One region of the Pseudomonas sp. WMBT8 genome, then DNA from elsewhere that is predicted to be linked to it. Evidence: riboswitches for the same ligand, from Rfam matches in the RefSeq annotation. Region 1 holds a riboswitch; the other holds the start of a gene.
What was found. Region 1 has a riboswitch for cobalamin ahead of ACO77H_RS15135 (CbtB domain-containing protein). Riboswitches for the same ligand answer to the same signal wherever they lie in the genome.
Positions count from the first base shown of each region.

Region 1 (11,136 bases):
TACATGTCATTTCGCCTCATCACCAGCGCCGTCTTGGCACTGGTCGCCTGCCTAGCACAGGCCAACGGACCCGCCCCGGCGCTTTCCTATACCCGCGACATCCAACCGATTTTCACCGAGAAGTGCGTGGCCTGCCACGCCTGCTACGACTCCGCCTGCCAGCTCAACCTGGGCAGTGGCGAAGGCGCGGCACGCGGCGCGAGCAAAGTGCCGGTGTACGACGGCGAGCGCAGTCAGGCTGCGCAGCCGACCCGGCTGTTTTATGACGCCTTTGGCAAGGCCGCCTGGCAGCGCCAGGGGTTTGCCTCGGTACTGGATGCCCAGGGCAGCCAGGCGGCGCTGATGGCGCGCATGCTGGAACTGGGCCATAACACCCCATTGGCGCCCAATGCCAAGCTGCCCGATGAGATTGTGCTGGGCCTCAACCGCCAAAACATGTGCCCGCTGCCGGGGGAGTTCGACGCCTACGCCGGCGCGCACCCCAAGGAAGGCATGCCCCTGGCCGTCACCGGCCTGACCGACCAGCAATACCAGACCCTGCAACGCTGGCTGGCGTCCGGTGCGCCCATTGATGAGCAGGGCCTGGCGCCCAGCGCCCAGGAAGCCTTGCAGGTACAGCAATGGGAAAACCTGCTGAACCAGCCCGGCGCCCGGGAAAGCCTGGTGGCGCGTTGGTTATTCGAACACCTGTTCCTCGCCCATATCTATTTCGAGGGCGGTGAGCCGGGGCATTTTTTCCAGTGGGTACGCTCGCGTACGCCCAGCGGCCAGCCCATCGACCTGATCAACACCCGTCGCCCGAATGACGACCCCGGCACCCAGGTGTACTACCGCCTGTGGCCGGTGCAAGGGGTGATCGTGCACAAGACCCACATCACGTACCCGTTCAGTGCGGCGAAGATGGCGCGGATCAAGGCGCTGTTCTACAGCGGCGACTGGCAGGTAGTGGCGCTGCCCGGCTACGGCCCTGGCCGTCGGGCCAATCCGTTTGAAACGTTCGAGGCGATCCCGGCCAAGGCGCGCTACCAGTTCATGCTGGATAACGCCGAATACTTCGTGCGCACCTTCATTCGCGGGCCGGTGTGCCGTGGGCAGATTGCCACGGACGTGATCCGCGACAACTTCTGGACCCTGTTCCAGGACCCGGAACACGACCTGTACATCACCGATGCGCGTTATCGCGGCCAGGCCACGCCGTTGCTGGCGATGCCGGGGCAGAACGATGACGTGGGCAGTGTGTTGGGCCTATGGCTGGCCTATCGCGACAAACGCAATGAATATGAGGCCCTGCGTCGCGACAACTACGCCGACCTGCCGGCGCCAGGCTGGTCGAGCCTATGGGAGGGCAATAACAACGCGTTGCTGAGCATCTTCCGCCATTTCGACAGCGCTTCTGTGACCAAAGGCCTGATTGGCGAAGTGCCACAGACGCTGTGGTTGTTCGACTATCCGTTGCTGGAACGCACCTATTACCAGTTGGCGGTCAATTTCGACGTGTTTGGCAACGTCTCGCACCAAGCCCAGACCCGCCTGTATTTCGACCTGATCCGTAATGGCGCCGAACAGAACTTCCTGCGCCTGATGCCGGCGGACTCGCGCGATGGGTACCTCGATGACTGGTACCAGAACAGCGGCAAGGTCAAGCTGTGGCTGGACTATGAGGCCATCGACAACGACAAGCCCACCGGCCTGAAACTGGACCCGCAGGACCCCAAGCGCGACTTTGCCAACCAGTTGCTTGCCCGTTATGGCGATTTGAATGCCAGCCCGGATCCGATCAACCGTTGCATCAGCGCCTATTGCTCGCGTCCTGGTATCGACCCGCAACTGCGCGATGCCGAACAAACCCTCAGCCGCCTGACCTCCAGGCCGGCGGCCGGGCTCAAGGTGATCGAACAATTGCCGGAAGCCACTATGCTGCGCATCCAGACCCGCAGCGGCAAACGCGAGGTCTACAGCCTGCTGCGCAACCGTGCCCACAGTAACGTGGCGTTTATGCTGGGCGAGGCTTATCGCTATCAGCCGGGCCTGGATACCCTGACGATCTACCCGGGCGTGCTCAGCAGCTACCCCAACTTCATCTTCAACGTGCCGGCCGAGGATGTGCCTGAGTTCGTCGAGGACATGGAGCGGGCCAGGGACGCCAAGCGTTTTGAACGGATTGTCGAGCGCTGGGGCATTCGCCGCAGCCACCCGCAGTTCTGGGAGTATTTCCACGATTTATCGCAGTACGTCCGTGAAACCACGCCGGTGGAAGAGGGTGTGCTGGATATGAATCGCTACGAGAACCTGTAAATATGGATTTGCCTGACAAAAATACTAGGACTTTGTACCGCCGAGGCGATTGGCGTAAACTGCCAGCAAGCCTGTGAGGAGTTCCCATGACTGCCATAACCATTACCGACGCCGCCCACGATTACCTGGCTGACCTGCTGTCCAAGCAGAACACCCCGGGTATCGGCATCCGCGTCTTCATTACCCAGCCTGGCACCCAGTACGCAGAGACGTGCATTGCCTACTGCAAGCCGGGCGAAGAAAAGCCTGAAGACACCGCCCTGGGGCTCAAGAGCTTCACTGCGTACATCGACGCCTTCAGCGAAGCGTTCCTGGATGATGCGGTGGTCGACTACGCCACCGATCGCATGGGCGGCCAACTGACCATCAAGGCGCCCAACGCCAAGGTGCCGAACGTCAACGCCGACAGCCCGGTCAACGAGCGCATCAACTACTACCTGCAAACCGAGATCAACCCGGGCCTGGCGAGCCATGGCGGCCAGGTCAGCCTGATCGACGTGGTGGATGACGGCATCGCCGTGCTCAAGTTCGGTGGCGGCTGCCAGGGCTGCGGCCAGGCCGACGTGACCTTGCGTGAGGGCATCGAGCGTACGTTGCTGGAGCGGATTCCCGAGCTCAAGGGCGTACGTGACGTGACTGACCATACGCAGAAAGAAAACGCCTACTACTAAGGCGTTCGCTGCAAACAAAAAACGGCGCCCGTGAGCGCCGTTTTTTATTGATTTAAATTAATGAGTTACACGAGCTATCTAACAAAGAGAATCAACTGTAGGAGCGGGCTTGCCCGCGATGACGCTGTGCCAGGCGACTTATCTATCGACTGTTTCACCGCTACCGCAGGCAAGCCAGCTCCCACAGGTTGTCTTGCGTGGTGTCAGGGCCGGTAGAGGTGGGCATGGCCTGCGCGATACAGCGAGGATTCGCTAAAGCCGTCACTGGCCAACACCCGGCCCACCACAATCAGCGCGGTGCGCCGGAACCCCTTCGCCGCGACCTTTTCGACAATGTCCGCCAAGGTGCCAATGGCCCAGTCCTGATCCGGCCACGTTGCCCGGTGCACCACGGCAATCGGGCAATCCGCACCATAATGTGGCAGAAGTTCGGCGACGATTTTCTCCAGGTGATTGACCCCCAGGTGCACCGCCATGGTGGTGCCATGGCTGGCCAGGCTGTCGAAGGATTCCCCCGCAGGCATCGTGGTTTTGTCGGCATAGCGGGTCAGGATCACGCTTTGGGCGATATCCGGCAAAGTCAGCTCCGCCTCCAGCAGCGCGGCACACGCGGCCACCGCAGTCACCCCTGGAATGATCTGGAAGGCAATCCCCAGCTGGCGCAAATGACGGATTTGCTCGCCAATCGCGCCATACAGGCTTGGATCGCCGGAGTGCACACGCGCTACGTCCTGGCCTTTTTCGTGGGCGTCCTTGATCAAGTCAATGATCTGCTCCAGGTGCAGTTCGGCACTGTTGACCACCAACTGGGCCTGATGGCCTTCAAGCACTGCGGCAGGCACCAAGGAGCCGGCATAGATAATCACCGGGCAACTGCGGATCAGCCGCTGGCCTTTGACGGTAATCAGTTCCGGGTCGCCGGGGCCTGCGCCGATGAAGTAGACGGTCATGGGGACATTCCTGTGAAAAAGCGGGCAAGGCGGGCTGTAGATGAAGACCGCTCATGATCAAGGACGGGGATTATCGGGAATTCAGCCGGCGCACGCCAATGCAAAGGTGGCTTGCGGGCTTTTCTGGCGGTTGATCAACAGGCGGGCAGGGCGCTGGGCCAGCTGCGTGGCCAGGGCCAGGGCGGCGCTTTCAGCGATGCCATGGCAGCCGGTATGGGCAAAGGCGACGGCAGAGCGGTGGCTCAGTTGCGCTTCGTGGCTCGCCAGTTGCTGGGCACTGAAAAACTTCAGCGGCAACCCCAGGCTGGCGGCCAGGGCCAGTAAACCCGGCTCATCCTGCTTGCGGTCGATACTCGCCAGTGCGCTGATGTGCCGAGGGTCGATCCCTGCGCCAGCCAAGGCTTCATTGAACAGCGCCAATAACGCCTCGACGCTGCAACCACCCTGGCAACCCAGGCCGACCACCAGGGCCGGCCGGGTGTTGGCCGTTGTCATGCCGAGTACTGATCGTCGCGGTTACGCCGGAACAACCAGGCACTGATCAGGCCCAGGGCCAGCCAGAACGCAACGTTGGTCAGCTGCGAAGCGATCTTGAACTGTGCTTCCAGGGCTTCTGGGGCGAGCATCGAGTGCACTTCGGGCTGTGGCGCGCCAACCACATGGGGCACCGCCAGGATGGCCACGCCGAGGATCTTCAGCAGCCAGTTGCGACCAAACACAATCAGCGCAATGCCGGCGGCAGTGGAGGCTGCCGTGCCGATCCACCAGATCTGCCGTTGCGCCAGGTCCGCCGCAGCGGTGCCGGGCAGCTCCGGTGGCAGGCCGAGGGTCGGCGCCAACACAAAGGTGGCGTAGCCGGCCAGGCCCCAGAGCAGGCCCTGGGCGGTGCGGGTCGGGGCACGCAGGGTGTAGAGGCCGGCGAGCATCAGTGCAAAACCTACGGCGACCACCAGGTTGCCGCCAGTGGTGGAGAGCACGCGCTGCCAGCCATTTTCCGGCTCCCAGGCCTCGGCGTCGTGGCTGTGGGCCGTAGCGCCAGGGGCATGCTCATGTACCTCGGTCGCGGCCGGGGCGTTTTCGAAGGTTTCTGCCTGCAGGATTAGCGGGGCCACCCAGAAGCTTTGCAGCAGGGTCAGCAACAGGGCGGCCAGCAGGCCGGTGAAACCTGCGGTTTGCGCAATTCGCTTGATCATGGCGGCAGGTCTCAGTGGCACGGGAAGGCGGCGCTGTGGCGCGTATCGTGGGCAGCGTTGTGCACGGCCTCGATGTGCGAGAACCCGGCGAAATACACCAGGCATGCACCGAGGATCGCCGCGCCGATGGCGGCGGTCAGGCGTTGGCTCAAGGTGGCGGAGCTGCTGGCGGTGTGTGAGGTGCTGCTGATGATCGACATGGCACGTCCCTTTCGAGTGGCAGGGTGACACGAGCGCATGAAAACCCCGCGAGCCGGGCACGCAGGGTTCTGAACAGCGCCCGCCCACCGCGGGTTTGTTATTTGATTTTTCGGGCCGGTCTCCGGGCTTGCGAGGGGGCTCTCCTGAGTCCTGAAAGCATCGCCTTCCCATGCCAAAAGCACAGTGGCTGTGACGCTTCGCTCGCTTACCGTTGCGGGGGCAGCACCGGATTGGTCATGCATGCATGATTGACCGGTTTCCCGTTTCACCCTGTAAAGGGCACCCGAAACAAGATGTGTAGGAGAGCATGGCCAGAGGGCGGGCGTCAAATAGACGAATTGACGCCTGCCTGATCAGCCAGGGCGACGCGGCGACGTGGAAACCCAATCTTCTGAGTAAAAAATACTGCCCAACCCAAATCTGTTGTCTGGTTTGCTTGGACGTGAGAGCGAGACAGGCTTTGTATCCAAATCCCAAAGCAGGTCAGGCCGCTTAAGAAGTTCTTGGGCAACTTTGGTTGCATTGTACGAAAAGTGGCGGGTGCTTCTTGTTTGGCGTGCGGCCTCTCGCAGTTCGTTAAAGTTTACATAATGATCTTTGGGACCTTTGGCAAATTCGCGAAAGTAAATTCTCGCTTGGTCCAGCAGGGCTGCATCGCTGAGACTTTTGAAGTCTCCAGCGATAAGAGCGACTTGGTCCCAGGTCACATTGCCGGAGTGCGAACCAAAGAGTGACTTGACTAGTTCTGGGCGGTTGATGACCTGCTTTGCAAGCTCTACTTGCTCTTGTGTGGCATCTCGTCCGTCGTGTAGTTTGCCTCTCGCCATACTTTTAAGCTCATCCAAGCGAAAGCTGTTGGATGTTTTAGCGCTTGGGACTTCCAAATCTATGAAATGGGCCAGTAGTTTTTCTGCCAGCATTGAGTGGGTGTAGCTCTCAAAATATGGAATGTCCGATGAGATGCTTTGTGTCGGTGCTAAGGTGGGAGAAGTGTCTTTGGGGAGTGTAGTGCGAGGTGCGTTAAGCATAGGCGCACTGGGTTGAATGCTTGCTGAAGACTTCATCGTGTTTGTATCCCCATTGAATAGGTGGGCTTGGGGTTGGATTGTTTGGAAAGCTGCCTTGAGAGTGAGTGATGTTTTTCAAGGCTGCTGTTCCTCGTGCTAACTGCGAAATGGATTTCATTAAATTACAGCACCTCTTTAACTCGTGTGGGCTGGATAGCCAGGCTGGATTCAAGGCGGGCTTTTACATAAGGTGCTTTTACGGTCTGCACTACGTACAGGTCTTTGTAGTGCTGGCTAGTAACGCTCCTGAAAAGGCGATTAGGGGGCAGGCATGAGCAAACGTATAGTCAAAATTGTCCATGTCATAACGTTGAGCTGGTCTCCTGCCAGGTCAGGGTCTATCAGAAATACTATCGGCTGATGTCTACGACAAAGTACGGTGGGAAACATCATTGTTCAGTGTCTGCAAAGATGGGAGGTTATTGGTTTTAGGCGTTATAGCGAGTGATATTGGTTGAATTGCGTTTTCTGTTGGATTGATTGTCATCGTTCCAGCTAATGTGGATGCATATTCAGTGTATGCGGTGGGTTGGTGAGAGGTGCGATAGTTAAGTAGTGTTCGAGGCGTGACGGTTTCACTTTGGGTCCCCAGAGGTGAGGTGGGCCCTTGAGTAACTAGATGCGTTTAGCTGCGCGACGTTGACCAGCTGCCGGGCACTGCGTAGCCTTGCACGTTCGAGGTTCTTCGGCTGCGGCCGAAGCTAAGAAGGGAACGCGGTCCAAGCCGCGGCTGCCCCCGCAACTGTAAAGGGTTTATCTGACTGCCACGCCACTGCCTGTACCAGGCGGGAAGGCGCAGCCAGCGCCAGCCGCAAGGCCGGCAAGCCCCAAGCCAGGAGACCTGCCTCGCAACCGATTTTCCATTTCAACCGGGCGGGGTGATCCGGTGACGAATCCAGCACCTGCGCCGCCGCAGGGCCAGTCGTCCCGTATGCCCGCCCCAAAGGGCATCCGATGAAAACACTGGCCAAACTCCCCGTCACTATCGTCACCGGCTTTCTCGGCTCGGGCAAAACCACCTTGCTGCGCCACATGCTGGACAACGCCCAGGGCCGGCGCATTGCGGTGATCGTCAACGAATTCGGCGAGCTGGGCATCGACGGCGAGATCCTCAAGCAGTGTTCCATCGGTTGCACCGAAGAAGAGGCCAACGGCCGTGTCTACGAACTGGCCAACGGCTGCCTGTGCTGCACCGTGCAGGAAGAGTTCTTCCCGGTGATGCGTGAACTGGTGGCGCGCCGTGGCGACCTTGACCATATCCTCATCGAAACCTCCGGCCTGGCCCTGCCCAAGCCGTTGGTCCAGGCCTTCCAGTGGCCGGAAATCCGCAGCGCCTGCACGGTTGACGCGGTGATCACTGTGGTCGACAGCCCGGCCGTGGCCGCCGGCACCTTCGCCGCATTTCCCGACCAGGTCGACGCCATGCGCAAACTCGACCCCAACCTGGACCACGAATCGCCACTGCACGAGCTGTTCGCCGACCAACTGGCCAGCGCCGACCTGGTGATCCTCAATAAAACCGACCTGATCAGCCCCGAAGACCTGGCCCGTGTACGCCAGGAAGTCGCCGAAGAACTGCCGCCAGCGGTGAAAATCGTCGAGGCCAGCAGCGGCCGCCTGCCCCTGGACGTGTTGATTGGCCTGGGCGCTGGCTCCGAGGAGCATATCGACGGGCGCCATAGCCATCACGATCATCACCACGAAGGTGAAGACGATCACGATCACGATGCGTTCGATTCCATCTCCATCGACCTGCCACAGGCTGATGAAGCGCTGCTGCTCGACGCCCTGACGCAATTGGTGGTGCAGCACGGCATCCTGCGGGTCAAAGGCTTCGCCGCGATCCCCAACAAACCGATGCGCCTGCTGATCCAGGGCGTGGGTACGCGCTTTGACAAGCACTTCGACCGCGCCTGGGGGGCTGACGAAGCACGCATCACGCGCCTGGTGCTGATCGGCCAGGACCTGGACGCAGCAGGCCTGGAAGCGCAATTGCGCGCTGCCCTCAGCGTTTAACCCATGCATCTGCTCAGGACCCAGCCCGGTGGTTTCGTCTCCGATGACAACATCGCCGACCTTGGACAGACCCCCGCCGAGCTGGTGATCCTGTGCAGCGGTGATTCCAGCCTGGCGCTGTTGGCCGAAGCCGCCCAGCAACTGCCCGACGACTACCCGAGCCTGCGCCTGGCCAACCCGATGCAGGTGCAGAATCACGCGTCGGTGGACCTGTATGTGGACGAGGTGTTGCGCCACGCCAAGGTCATCCTGATATCCCTGCATGGCGGCATCGGCTACTGGCGCTACGGTATCCAGCGCCTGGTGGAGTTGGCCGGGCAGGGCGTGCAGTTGATCCTGGTGCCGGGGGATGACCGTCCCGACCCCGAACTCAGCGACCTGAGCACCGTGGATGTGCAGGCGCGTGAGCGCCTGTGGCATTTTCTGCGCCAGGGCGGGCTGGGGAATGCGCTGGATTTCTATCGCTGTCTGGCCAGTAGCTACCTGGGCCGCGATTACCCCTGGGCCGAACCGCAAACCCTGCCGCGCACGGCGATTTATCACCCCCGCATCGCCAATGCGCGCCTCAGTGACTGGCAGGCGGACTGGAGCACCGATTGGCCGGTGTCAGCGGTGCTGTTCTACCGCTCGCACTTGCAGGCGGCCAATACCGCTTTTATCGACGTGTTCTGCCAGCGCTTGCAGGCGGCGGGCCTGAATCCGCTGCCAATGGCGGTGGCCAGTTTGAAGGAGCCCGGCTGCCTGACGGTGGTCGAGGATCTGCTGGATGAGGTGCAGGCAGCGGTGATACTGAACACCACCGGCTTTGCCCAATCCAGCCCCGAAGCGCCCCATTTGCGGCCATTTCGCCGCAATATTCCGGTGATCCAGGCCATCTGCGCCCAGGACAACCAACCCGGCTGGGAAGCCAGCGAACAAGGCCTTGGCCCGCGCGACCTGGCGATGCACATCGCCTTGCCGGAACTGGACGGGCGCATCATCAGCCGCCCGATCAGCTTCAAGGACCTGGCCTGGCGCAGCGAGCGCAGCCAGTCGGACGTGGTGTGCTACCGCGCAGCCCCCGAACGCATGGACTTTGTGGCCGAACTGGCGCGGCGCTGGGTCGAACTTGCCCGGGTGCCGAATGCAGAAAAACGCATCGCCCTGATCCTGGCCAACTACCCGACGCGCGACGGGCGCATCGGTAACGGCGTGGGCCTGGATACGCCGGCTGCGGCCTTGAATATCCTGCGTGCCCTGCAAGCCAAGGGTTATCCGCTGCCGCCCACCTTGCCGGACAGCGGCACCGCCTTGATCCACGAGCTGCTCGGCGGTGTGACCAACGACCTCGACAGCCTCGACCTGCGCCCCTGCCATCAAAGCCTGGGGCTGGACGATTACCAGGCGATGTTCAATCGCTTGCCCGAGGCCAACCGCCAGGCTGTACTGGAACGCTGGGGCACGCCCCATAACGATCCGATGTGCCGCGACGGGCGCATGATGATCGCCGGCCTGCGCCTGGGCCTGACCTTTGTCGGCATCCAGCCGGCGCGGGGTTACCAGGTGGATGCCAGCGCGGTGTACCACGACCCGGACCTGGTGCCGCCCCACGCTTACCTGGCGTTTTATTTCTGGCTGCGCCACACCTACGGCGCCCACGGCGTGATCCACGTGGGCAAGCATGGCAACCTGGAATGGCTGCCGGGCAAAGGCGTCGGGCTGTCGGAGAACTGCTGGCCGGATGCGTTGCTGGGGCCGCTGCCCAATATCTACCCGTTTATCGTCAACGACCCGGGCGAGGGCGCCCAGGCCAAGCGCCGCACCCAGGCGGTGATCATCGATCACTTGATGCCGCCGCTGACCCGCGCCGAGACTTACGGCCCGCTGCGTAACCTGGAACTGTTGGCGGATGAGTATTACGAAGCGCAGTTGCTCGACCCGCGCCGTGCCCTGGAACTGCAAAAGGACATCCTCAAGCTGGTGCGCGAAACCCGCATCGATCAGGAGCTTGCGCTGGATAACGAGGCCGACGCTGCCGTGTGGCTGCCGCGCCTGGACACCTACCTGTGTGACCTGAAGGAATCGCAGATCCGCGACGGCCTGCATATCTTTGGCGAATCGCCCGAGGGGCGCCTGCGTATCGATACCTTGTTGGCCCTGCTGCGCATCCCGCGTGGCGACGGGCGCGGCCCGCAATCAAGCCTGCTGCGCGTGTTGGCCAAGGCCTTCGAGCTGGGCTTTGACCCGCTCGATTGCGCCCTGGCCGAACCCTGGACCGGGCGCCGCCCCGACGTGTTGCAGAAGATCGACGGGCAGTTGTGGCGCACCGCCGGCGATACCCGCGAGCGTCTGGAGCTATACGCGGCGCGGTTGATCGAACAGGCCCTGGAAGGGCCCCTCGAACAGCTTGAGGAGCCCGGCTGGGAAGATGTGAAATCCGTGGTCGAAAGCCTGCGCATCGTCGTCGCACCGCGCCTTGATGCCTGTGGCCCGGCGGAAATGCGTGGCTTGCTGGATGCCTTGGACGGTCGTTTCGTACCGGCGGGGCCTAGCGGCGCACCGAGCCGTGGGCGCCTCGATGTGCTGCCGACCGGGCGTAACTTCTTCACCGTCGATGTGCGTAACCTGCCCACCACCACTGCCTGGCGTATCGGCTTCCAGTCCGCCAACCTGATGCTTGAGCGGCACCTGCAGGACCATGGTGACCATTTGCGCCAGCTCGGGCTTTCGGTGTGGGGCACCGCGACCATGCGCACCGGCGGTG
Region 1 is NZ_CP188096.1:3,271,906-3,283,041, reverse strand. Features, by position in the region: gene ACO77H_RS15160 (fatty acid cis/trans isomerase) at 4-2,295, shown strand; gene nfuA (Fe-S biogenesis protein NfuA) at 2,382-2,966, shown strand; gene cobM (precorrin-4 C(11)-methyltransferase) at 3,170-3,916, opposite strand; gene ACO77H_RS15145 (cobalamin biosynthesis protein) at 3,998-4,411, opposite strand; gene ACO77H_RS15140 (CbtA family protein) at 4,408-5,109, opposite strand; gene ACO77H_RS15135 (CbtB domain-containing protein) at 5,121-5,309, opposite strand; cobalamin riboswitch at 5,406-5,612, opposite strand; gene ACO77H_RS15130 (hypothetical protein) at 5,664-6,338, opposite strand; cobalamin riboswitch at 7,039-7,240, shown strand; gene cobW (cobalamin biosynthesis protein CobW) at 7,332-8,393, shown strand; gene cobN (cobaltochelatase subunit CobN) at 8,397-11,136, shown strand, end outside.

Region 2 (11,136 bases), 1.2 Mb from region 1:
GGCGGCCTGCTCCAGGCCGTCATCGGTCTCTGGCAGGCGGGCCCAGGCCCGCAGCGGGATGGGCGGGATTGGCCAGGGCCAGGGCGCGAGGCCACTGGACAGGTCCAGCCAGTCTTCCTGGGCGATGCCGTACTGCAACGCCGCCTTGCGCAGCCGTCCACCGTGTTCAAGCATAGAATTGCGCCCCCGCACACAGGATCAACACCCACAGCCACACGCCGCGCTGCACCAGTTGCCAGCCACGCTCGATGGAATCGGCATCGGCCGGCGGCCCTTCGCCAAGGGTCGGACGCTGGTGCAACTCGCCGTGATAAATCGCCGCCCCGCCCAACTCGACACCCAGGGCGCCCGCGCCCGCAGCCATCACCGGCCCGGCATTCGGGCTGTCCCAGGTCGGGCCCTGGCGGCGCCAGCATGTGAGCGCCAGGCGGGTCTTGCCGAGCACGGCGTAGGTCAACGCAACCAAGCGTGCCGGAATGTAATTGAGCACATCGTCAATCTTCGCCGCCGCCCAGCCAAAGCGCTCAAAGCGTTCGTTGCGATAGCCCCACATGGCATCCAGGGTATTGCTCAGGCGGTACAGCACCACGCCCGGCACCCCGGCCACGACAAACCAGAACAGTGCGGCGAACACCGCATCGCTGCCGTTTTCCAGCACCGACTCGGTGGCGGCGCGCGCCACTTCGGTGCTGTCCAATTCGCTGGTCTGACGGCTGACCAGGTAACTGACACGCGTGCGCGCCTCGTCCAGGTTGCCGCTGCGCAGGGCCTGGGCCACCGGTAGCACGTGCTCACCCAGGCTGCGCATGCCCAGGGCCAGGTACAACGCGAGGATCTCGATCACCCAGCCGAAGTAAGGCGCCCAGGACAAGGCCGTGGCCAGCAAGGTCAGCGGTATCACCGTGATAAACCACGCCGTCACGCCATGGCTGCGCCAGCCGCGCCCCGCAGAGTTGAAACGCTGCTCGATGCGCCCGGCAAAATTGCCGAACGCCACCAGCGGATGCCAGCGCCTGGGCTCACCCAGCAGCGCATCCAGCGCCACTGCGGCGACGCTCAGCAAGGCCACACTCATTGACTCACTCCCCAATAATTCTCATACAGCATGTCACTCAGCGGACGCGGTTCGGTCCAGCCCTCAAGTTGCAACATCGGTGCCGGGTAGAACTCCGTCACCAGGCCCAGGCACAGCACGGCCAGCGGCTTGGCGCCGGGCGGCAGGCCGAGCAGGTCGGCCAGGTCCTGGGGTTCGAACAGCGACACCCAGCCCATGCCCAGGCCTTCGGCGCGGGAGGCCAGCCATAGATTCTGGATCGCGCAGGACAGCGACGCCAGGTCCATTTCCGGCAAGGTCCGACGCCCGAAAATATGCCGCTCGCGATCATCCATCAACGCCGCCACCAGCACCTCGGCGCAGTCGTGGATGCCTTCGACCTTGAGCTTCATGAAATCGTCCGAACGCTCGCCCAGGGCTTGCGCGGTACGGATGCGTTCGGCTTCCACCAACTGCTGGATCTGCCCGCGCAGGTTGCGGTCGCTGATGCGGATAAAGCGCCAGGGCTGCATCAGGCCGACGCTGGGGGCCTGGTGCGCGGCCTGCAGCAGGCGCTGCAGCAGCTCGGGGGCGACGGTGCCGCCGCTGAAGTGGCGCATGTCGCGACGTTCGGCGATGGCGCGGTAGATCGCGTCGCGCTCGGCCTGGGGGTAGGCGTGGTCGGTCATGGCCCTATCGCGGGCAAGCCCGCTCCCACATTTGAACCGTGGTCGCCTGCCATGCCGGCTTGCCGGTCTGGCGCAAACAACGCGGCCACCGCAGCCGGGTTCGACGGGAAGTAAAAGTGCACATAGGAGGCCGTCATCCGCCCCTGGCGATACACCGCCTCGGCGCCGCGCCCGCCGTTGGGGCTCAGGCCACGGGCAATCGGCTGCCACGGCGTGCTGGTCAGGGAATGATGATAGGTATGCCCGCGCAGCACGCCTTCCGGCAGCTCGACCGTTTGCAGGGCCAGGGCCGCCAGGCGTTTTTGCATGACCGCATCGCCTTGCAGCAGGCCCAGCAGTTCGGCGCGCGTGCCCTCGACATCGGTCAAGGAATCGAGCAGGTAGAGCATGCCCCCGCATTCAGCCAGCAACGGTTTGCCGGCAGCGTGATGGGCACGGATCGCCTGCAGCATCGCGCTATTTTGCGACAGCGCCTGATGATGCAGTTCCGGGTAGCCACCGGGCAGATAGAGGCTGTCGGCGTCGGGCAGCACGCGGTCATGGATCGGCGAGAAGAAGTGCAACTGCGCGCCCATCGCTCGCAGCAAATCCAGGCTGGCGCCGTAGGTGAAGGCAAAGGCTTCGTCACGGGCCACGGCAATCCGCACCCCGGTCAGCAACGGCTGGGCTTCGATCAGCTCGGGCGCAGCGAATTCCACCGGCGGTGGCAGCGCTACCTCGCAACTGCTGGCCAGGGCGGCGGCGGCAGCATCCAGGCGCAGGTCCAGGTCATTCAGCTCGCTGGCCTGCACCAGGCCCAGGTGACGGCTGGGCAGCTCAATGCCGGTTTCCCGGGACAGTGCGCCGTACCAGCGCAGGCCTTCGGTCAAGCTGCCTTCGAGCAGTTGGGCGTGGCGCACGGTGCCGACACGGTTGGCCAGGACCCCGGCGAACGGCAGGTCTGCCTGGTAACGCGCCAGCCCCAGCGCCAGGGCGCCAAACGTCTGGGCCATGGCGGTGCCATCGATCACTGCCAGTACCGGCACGCCAAAATGGCGCGCCAGGTCGGCGCTGGAAGGTGTGCCGTCGAACAGGCCCATCACGCCCTCGATCAGGATCAGGTCCGCCTCCCCCGCTGCTTCCCACAGCAGGCGGCGACTTTCCTGCTCGCCGACCATCCACATGTCCAATTGATAGACCGGCGCACCACTGGCGCGCTCATGGATCATCGGGTCGAGAAAGTCCGGGCCGCACTTGAACACCCGGACCTTGCGCCCCAGGTTGTGGTGCAAACGGGCCAGGGCGGCGGTGACGGTGGTCTTGCCCTGGCCTGACGCCGGCGCGGCGATCAGCACGGCAGGGCAATGGCGCGGCTGGTTCAAAGTTCGATGCCCTTCTGTGCCTTGATACCGGCCTGGAACGCATGCTTGAGCATGCCCATTTCGGTGACGGTGTCGGCCATTTCAATCAGTTCTGGCTTGGCGCCACGCCCGGTGACCAGCACATGCTGCATGGGTGGGCGAGCTTGCAGGTCGCCAAGCACCTGGTCGAGGTCGAGATAGCCGTGCTTGAGCGCGATATTCAGCTCATCCAGCACCACCAGACCGATGGACGGGTCCTGCAACATTTCCCGGGAGACTTTCCAGGCTGCTTCGGCAGCGGCGATATCACGCTGGCGGTCCTGGGTCTCCCAGGTAAAGCCCTCGCCCATCACATGGAAACGCACCTGCTCGGGGAAGCGGCGGAAGAACAGCTCTTCCCCGGTGCTGTTGCGGCCCTTGATGAACTGCACCACGCCGCATTGCATACCGTGGCCCATGGCCCGGGCGAGCATGCCAAAGGCCGAGCTGCTCTTGCCTTTGCCGTTGCCGGTCAATACCAGCAGCAAACCGCATTCGTTCGGTGAATTGGCAATGCGCTCGTCAATCACCGCTTTTTTGCGCAGCATGCGCGCCAGGTGGCGTTCGTCACGATCGGGGGAATCAGTCATGGCAGCTCTCCGTTGGGGCTGGACAAAAACGGCGGGCAGGAAAAGACCACTTAAATGAAGCCAAGCATCGCCCACCGTGATGCTGTTGGATGGATCAGGCCGGTCTCCGGGCTCATGAGTGGCGCCCTGTTGAGCAGGGCGAGCCGACGATGCGCCTTCCCATATCGCAGGCGATACAGTGGCAAAAGCAGCGTCTTGACTCATTTACCGTTGCGGGGGCAGCGCCGGGATCGTGGCCGCACTGTAGAAAAGTGCGCGCACTCACCGGCTTCCCTGTTTCACTCGGTCGACGGGTACGTCACAGAGCACCTGAAACAAGCGGCGAAGGTTAGTGGGTTGGGGGTACAGCGTCAATTAAAGCCGGCCATGCACTTGAACCATCGCCGCGCGCTGTACCTCTATGACTACAGGCATTGAGGAGAAAAACATGCACAAGACCCGACTCGCCGTACTGATCATGGCCGCAGGCGCACTCGCTGCCTGTGGCGAAAGCTCAACCTTGCAAGTCTCCGATGGCACCGGGCCGTCGCCCAAGCTGCCGGAACCGAACAAAACCCTGATCCCCACCGTCAACATCGCCCCGGCCATTGGCTGGCCCGATGGCGCCAAGCCGACCGCGGCTGCGGGCACCCAGGTCGGCGCCTTCGCCGAAGGCCTGGACCACCCGCGCTGGTTGTATGTATTGCCCAACGGCGACGTGCTGGTGGCCGAGACCAACGCGCCGCCCAAGCCGGATGACTCCAAGGGCATTCGCGGCTGGGTCATGGAAAAGGTCATGGGCCGTGCCGGGGCCGGCGTACCTAGCCCGAACCGCATCACCCTGCTGCGCGATGCCGACCATGACGGCGTGGCAGAAACCCGCACGGTGTTCCTGGAAAACCTCAACTCGCCGTTTGGCATGACCCTGGTGGGCAACGACCTGTACGTGGCCGACTCGGACAAGCTGCTGCGCTTTCCCTATCAACCGGGGGAAACCGCGATCAAGGCCCAGGGCACCAAGGTCATCGACCTGCCGGGCGGCCCGCTCAACCACCACTGGACGAAAAACGTGGTGGCCAGCAAGGATGGCAGCAAGTTGTATGTAAGCGTGGGTTCCAACAGCAACGTCGGTGAAAACGGCCTGGAAGCCGAACAGGGCCGTGCGGCGATCTGGGAAGTCGACCGGGCCAGCGCCAAGCAGCGGATTTTTGCTTCCGGGCTGCGCAACCCCAATGGCATGGCGTGGGAGCCACAAAGCGGCAAGCTATGGACGGCGGTCAACGAGCGCGATGAAATCGGCAGCGACCTGGTGCCGGACTACATCACCTCGGTCCAGGACGGTGGCTTTTACGGCTGGCCGTTCAGCTACTACGGCCAACATGTGGATGTACGGGTCACGCCGCAGGATCCGGACCTGGTGGCCAAGGCCATTGCCCCGGACTATGCCGTCGGGCCACACACCGCATCGTTGGGCCTGACCTTCGCTGAAGGCAACACGCTGCCGGCACAATTTGTCCATGGCGCGTTTATTGGCCAGCACGGCTCGTGGAATCGCAAGCCGCACAGTGGTTACAAGGTAATCTTTGTGCCATTTGCGGGGGGCAAGCCCAACGGCGCACCGGTGGATGTGCTGACCGGGTTCCTCAACAGTGATGAGAAAGCCATGGGCCGGCCGGTGGGCGTGGTGATCGACCAGCAAGGCGGCTTGCTGGTGGCCGATGATGTGGGGAATAAGGTGTGGCGGGTGTCAGCCGCTAAATAGCACCTGATGCCGGCTTGCCGACGATGAGGATCATTCTGGGCTCATCGCCGGCAAGGGGGTGACGGGGTTATTGCTGCTGCACCAGGATCACCGGGCTCGGCGCCACAAATACCCTGGCATGCATCTGCTCGTGCCCGCCGCCACGGCGCATGCCGCGCACCGGGCACGCATCGAGGTAATCCAGGCCCACCGCCAGTTTCAGATGCCGCTCCGGGCGGGCCAGTTGGTTGGTCACATCGAAGCTGTACCAGGCGTCATCCAGCCAGGCTTCGGCCCAGGCATGGCTGGCCAGGTGCTCGCTGTCCTCGCTATACAAATACCCCGACACATACCGCGTGGCGATCCCCAGGCTGCGCGCGCAGGCCAGGAATGCATGGGCGTGATCCTGGCACACCCCGGCACGCCCGGCGAACGCCTCGGCCGCACAGGTTTCCACTTGCGTGGCCCCCGGCACGTAGGCGATATGCTGGTTGAGGGCGTGCATCAGATCGATCAAGGCATTGCGATCCCGGCGTTTACCGCAGTGCTGCTGGGCAAAGGCGCGCAGGGCCTCGTCCGGCTCAGTCAGGCGCGTGCAACGCTGGAAAGGAAATGGCGACTGGCTGTCGTGCTCGGCCTCGCGCCACTCGTCAATATCCACTTGGCCTCGGGCGCCGATGACGATCGATTCGTGGGGCTCATCCAGGGTCAGCACATGCAGGATATTGCCGAATGGGTCCAACTGGGCCCGCACCGGACGTGGCAGATCCAGCTGCCAACTGAGCACATGCTGACGCTCGCTGTCGTGAGGGGTCAGGCGCAGGTATTGGATGCTGGCACGCACCTGGTCTTCATAGCGGTAGGTAGTTTCGTGGCTGATGGAAAGTCTCATGCCGCCTCCAGGTAGGAATGATGAATAGCGTTACCCAACTGGCGTACCAGCGGGATGAAGTCGGTCAGCCAGGCGTGCAGGCCTTCTTCAAGGATTTCGTCAATGGCGGTAAAGCGCAGGCGCGCGTCCATTTCGGCGGCCAGGCGCTGGGCCGGGCGGCCGTTGATGCCAGGCAGGCTGGCGAGGATCTGGTCGATTTCTTCGCTGCACGCGCGCAGGGAACGCGGCACATCGGCACGCAGCAGCAACAGTTCGGCCACCTGCCGGGCGCCGGGCGCATCACGATAGATCTCGGTGTAGGCCTCGAAGGACGACAAGGCCCGCAATAGCGCACTCCATTGGTAATAGGCGTGGGCGGTGCCATCAATCACCACGTCGGCCTGGTCGCCGGCCATCTCGTAGCGGGCGTCCAACAGGCGCAGGGTGTTGTCGGCCCTTTCGATAAAGGTGCCCAGGCGAATAAAGCGAAAAGCGTCGTTGCGCATGATGGTGCCGTAGGTGGCGCCACGAAACAGGTGGGATCGTTCCTTGACCCATTCGCAGAAACGGCTCATGCCATAGCGGCTCAGGCCCTCCTGGGCGATGACGCGAATATCCAGCCAGGTGGCGTTGATGTTTTCCCACATGTCCGCAGTAATTCGCCCACGCACGGCATGGGCACTGGCGCGGGCGGCGCCCAGGCAACTGTAGATGCTCGCCGGGTTGGCGGCATCCAGGGCAAAGAAGTGCAACAAACGCTCGGCATGCAACTCGCCGTGACGCGCGTGATAGTCGTCCAGGGTGCCGGTGATCAGCAGGGGCATGGCCAGTTCGTGCAGGCCATCGCCGCGCCCATCCTGGGGCATCAGCGACAGCGAATAACTGACATCCAGCATGCGCGCGAGGTTTTCCGCGCGCTCCAGGTAGCGCGACATCCAATATAAATCCGAGGCAGTTCTGCTCAGCATGGTTTCATTCCTCGACCACCCAGGTGTCTTTAGTGCCGCCACCCTGGGATGAGTTGACCACCAACGAACCCTCCCGCAGCGCCACACGGGTCAGCCCGCCGGGCACCACACGGGTTTCCTTGCCGGACAGGACGAACGGCCGCAGGTCGATATGCCGGGGCGCTATACCGTTTTCGACAAAGGTCGGGCACGTCGACAGACACAGGGTCGGCTGGGCGATGTAGGCATGGGGCTTGGCCTTGATCCGCGCACGAAAGGCTTCGATCTCAGCAGCCGTGGCAGCCGGGCCGACCAACATGCCGTAGCCACCGGAGCCCTGGGTCTCCTTGACCACCAACTGCGGTAGGTTCGCCAGCACGTGAGACAGTTCGTCAGGCTTACGGCACTGGAACGTCGGAACATTCTTCAGGATCGGCTCTTCATCCAAGTAAAAACGGATCATGTCGGTGACGAAGGGATACACCGACTTGTCATCCGCCACCCCGGTGCCAATGGCATTGGCCAGCACCACATTGCCCGAGCGGTAGGCGGCCAGCAGGCCGGGCACACCAAGCATGGATTCGGGGTTGAAGGCCAGCGGGTCGAGGTAGGCATCGTCGAGGCGCCGGTAGATCACGTCCACAGCCTTGGGCCCGTCGGTGGTGCGCATGAATACGCGGTCGTCGCGCACAAACAGGTCAGCGCCTTCCACCAACTCCACACCCATTTCCCGGGCGAGGAACGCATGCTCGAAGAACGCGCTGTTGAAGCGCCCCGGCGTCAGCACCACCACGCTGGGGTTATCCAGTGGGCTGGAGCTTTTCAGGGTATCGAGCAGCAGGTTGGGGTAATGATCGATCGGCGCGATGCGCTGGGCGGCGAACAGTTCGGGGAACAGGCGCATCATCATCTTGCGGTCTTCGAGCATATAGCTCACGCCGCTGGGGGTGCGCAGGTTGTCTTCCAGCACGTAGTACGTGCCGTCGCCATCCCGTACGAGGTCGACACCCGAGACGTGGGAATAAATATCGCGGTGCAGGTCCAAGCCCTGCATCGCCAACTGGTATTGCTCATTGGCCAGCACTTGCTCGGCAGGAATGATCCCGGCCTTGATAATTCGTTGGTCGTGATAAAGGTCGGCAAGGAACAGGTTCAATGCCTTGACCCGTTGAATGCAGCCTCGTTCGACAATTCGCCATTCGCTGGCGGGAATGCTGCGCGGGATGGTATCGAAGGGGATCAGGCGCTCGGTGCCCTGCTCGTCGCCGTACAGGGTGAAGGTGATACCCGCGCGGTGGAACAGCAAATCGGCTTCACGCCGACGCTGGGCCAGCAGCTCGGCAGGGGTTTGATCCAGCCAGCGGGCAAACTCGCGATAGTGAGGGCGGACCTGGCCAGCCTCATCGTACATTTCATCGTAATAAGTGCGGATCATGCCGAACTCCTTGTCACCCGGACGCAACGGACTGTCGCAAGGCCCGTGCCAGCGGCATAAACACTTAAGTATCAATTAGTTGGATATAGCCAAAGGCAGCACCGCACCGTCCTGGTGCAACAACCGCCCGGGCCTTGCCACTCGCGCTTCAAAGCGACGCAGGCATTGCCTATCACCAGCATAGCCAGAGTTGATTTCACTGCCCGGGAAAGCTTGCGGATAATCACGCTCATCCGCTGAACAGGATTCGTCCTACAGCATCACCTCGTCACCGCCGGTAATTTGCTTGTGCAAGTACCGACCGGTTCCCCTTCTTTCCGGTCTTCCCTTTTAGCCACCCTGCTCGGGTGGCTTTTTTTTGTGGAGGAATTTTCGCAATAAGTTCCAAGTACTTTGCCGCGCCACAAACAAAATCGGCCGACCCGAGGGTCAGCCGATACGCTGCTTTATTGATCATGTGTCTACATGGGTAACCCACGAACCTCGTGCTTCACGCCCCATCCCTCGATAATCCCGCCCAAGGGCTCGACTACCGCCTCAAAGTCCTGCTCGAAATCACCAATACCGTCGTAGGTGGCGAACATGACTTTGCTCAATTCCAAGAACCAGGCACCGTCATCCCGTGCACTGACCTGGGCATTGATCGACTCCCCACGAAACCGACCCGCAGCCCGGCGCGCACGTTCCTCATCCGGGAAAATGGCGTAGAACTCAATGGGGTGGAAGCGCGAGAAGTCAAAGCCGCCCTCTTTCATGCGGCGTAACACGTGGGTGCTGATGTCTTCTTGATAGGCTGTGCTCATGAAACGTCCTCCTAAACCGATGGATAGACTTTCCGTGCTTCCCAGAGCCTGCGCGCGAACGGCGCAGGTTGACGGCAATGACATCGCCGCAGGAAAACAAGCATGTAGCTGACAAGACCAGACCTTAGCGATTCATTCGCTGATCTCCCTTGCAGAGTAGCGCGAAGCTATCACCTCCACCAGCAGCGCTTTAAAGACGTACAGGGAATATTCAGGCGGCGGGAGAAATGTCGAGGATCTGGATACTGTTCTGGTCCTTCAAGCTCTTGACCGTCGGTTCGGCGATCCGGCCATCCAGGTCATTGAGGTCCAGCTTGGCGGGGATGGGCAGCAATTTGGCGCGAATCATCTGCGCCGCATCTTCGAGGCTGGGCTTTTGCGCACAGGCGAACAGCTCTACCGATTGCACGCCGTGATCGTCAACGAAGGTAACTTGCCAGTTTTGCATCAGTGCCTCCTCGATAAAGCCCATGGATGGGCTTACACATATCTGGACCTTGAGGGCACGGTGATCGTTCCACTCAAGGCAGGAGGCATATGATCGGTTGGGCTTACGGCTTCTCGGCCGCTGCCTTGAGGGCTTTCAAGGTGTTGAAAGGCGCTTCAACCACAAACTTGTTGGCCAGCCAGGAAGGCACGCTGCCACCTGGCTCGGTGTGAACCTGGTAGGTCACTTCGGTCTGGTCGGCGCCTTTGGGCGCCAATTTCCAGAAGCCTTCGACCTGGGCCACGCGCACATAGCCTTTCTCTTCCGGCAGATAGGTCGGCACTTCCAGCAGTTTGCGGGTCACGCTGCCATCGGCGGCCTGGGTGGTGGTGATTTCCAGGATCGAGTCACGATCGGTCACCGGGAACGGGGCCTTGAACTGGGTGTAGGTCCAGCTCTTGTCACCTTCCTTCTTGAGCAGCTTCTGCGACTTGCATTCGTGAATCCACTTACAGGCGCCGACGACATCGTCCTGTAGGGCCTGGATCTTGGCCAATGGCGCCTTGATCACGGTAACGCCGCGATACGCCTTGTATTTGGAGCCGGCCACTTCACTCAAGGCAACCTTGATACCTTCCTCATCCTTGGCAACCTGCCACTCTTCTGCCTGTGCAGTAGCTGCAAACAACACCGTAAAACCGCACAACACAGCCATTCGTTTCAGCGAACCCATTGTTGTATTCCTTATTGTTGAAGTTCTGACATTAAAGCCCACTAAGCCGCCGTCATCTGCTCCCACCAGCCGATCAACCTGATCGCTTCTTCCTGGCTACTACCACAGACCTCAAGATCCGCCGCAAAGGCACCGCACACCGCGGGCCGCTCAGGCTGGCCAAACAGTTGGCACAGCTGTTCGACCGACAGATGCAGGCAGCGTTCGCCCGCGGGTTTGCCATTGGGCATACCGGGCAGCGGCGAACTGATGGAAGGGGCGATACAACAGGCGCCACAGCCTTCACGGCATTTCATGACCAGCAGGTCCTCGACGACAAAGTGTTGATGGCCGGGCTAGAGTACGCCCTAAAACATTCGTTTTAAAATGGTCTAACAGAGGTTTTTCAAAGAAAACAAAAGTGACCGACCAGTCTGCGACAGAAGGTCAGTGGCTCAGGTCACTTTGGCGGGAAAGATTAATTCTTGAATTCAAAATCCAGGGCTGCGCCTTCTACATCGCGCCGCTCC
Region 2 is NZ_CP188096.1:4,459,726-4,470,861, forward strand. Features, by position in the region: gene cobD (threonine-phosphate decarboxylase CobD) at 1-174, opposite strand, end outside; gene cbiB (adenosylcobinamide-phosphate synthase CbiB) at 167-1,075, opposite strand; gene bluB (5,6-dimethylbenzimidazole synthase) at 1,072-1,722, opposite strand; gene ACO77H_RS20160 (cobyrinate a,c-diamide synthase) at 1,719-3,083, opposite strand; gene cobO (cob(I)yrinic acid a,c-diamide adenosyltransferase) at 3,080-3,691, opposite strand; cobalamin riboswitch at 3,772-4,019, opposite strand; gene ACO77H_RS20170 (PQQ-dependent sugar dehydrogenase) at 4,119-5,432, shown strand; gene ACO77H_RS20175 (transglutaminase family protein) at 5,500-6,303, opposite strand; gene ACO77H_RS20180 (alpha-E domain-containing protein) at 6,300-7,250, opposite strand; gene ACO77H_RS20185 (circularly permuted type 2 ATP-grasp protein) at 7,255-8,664, opposite strand; gene ACO77H_RS20190 (ribonuclease E inhibitor RraB) at 9,126-9,467, opposite strand; gene ACO77H_RS20195 (hypothetical protein) at 9,679-9,915, opposite strand; gene ACO77H_RS20200 (START domain-containing protein) at 10,019-10,627, opposite strand; gene ACO77H_RS20205 (YkgJ family cysteine cluster protein) at 10,669-10,923, opposite strand; gene ACO77H_RS20210 (translation initiation factor 2) at 11,085-11,136, opposite strand, start outside.
Region 2: it holds a riboswitch for cobalamin, as region 1 does, so the genes downstream of both, cobO (cob(I)yrinic acid a,c-diamide adenosyltransferase) here and ACO77H_RS15135 (CbtB domain-containing protein) in region 1, are expected to answer to the same signal.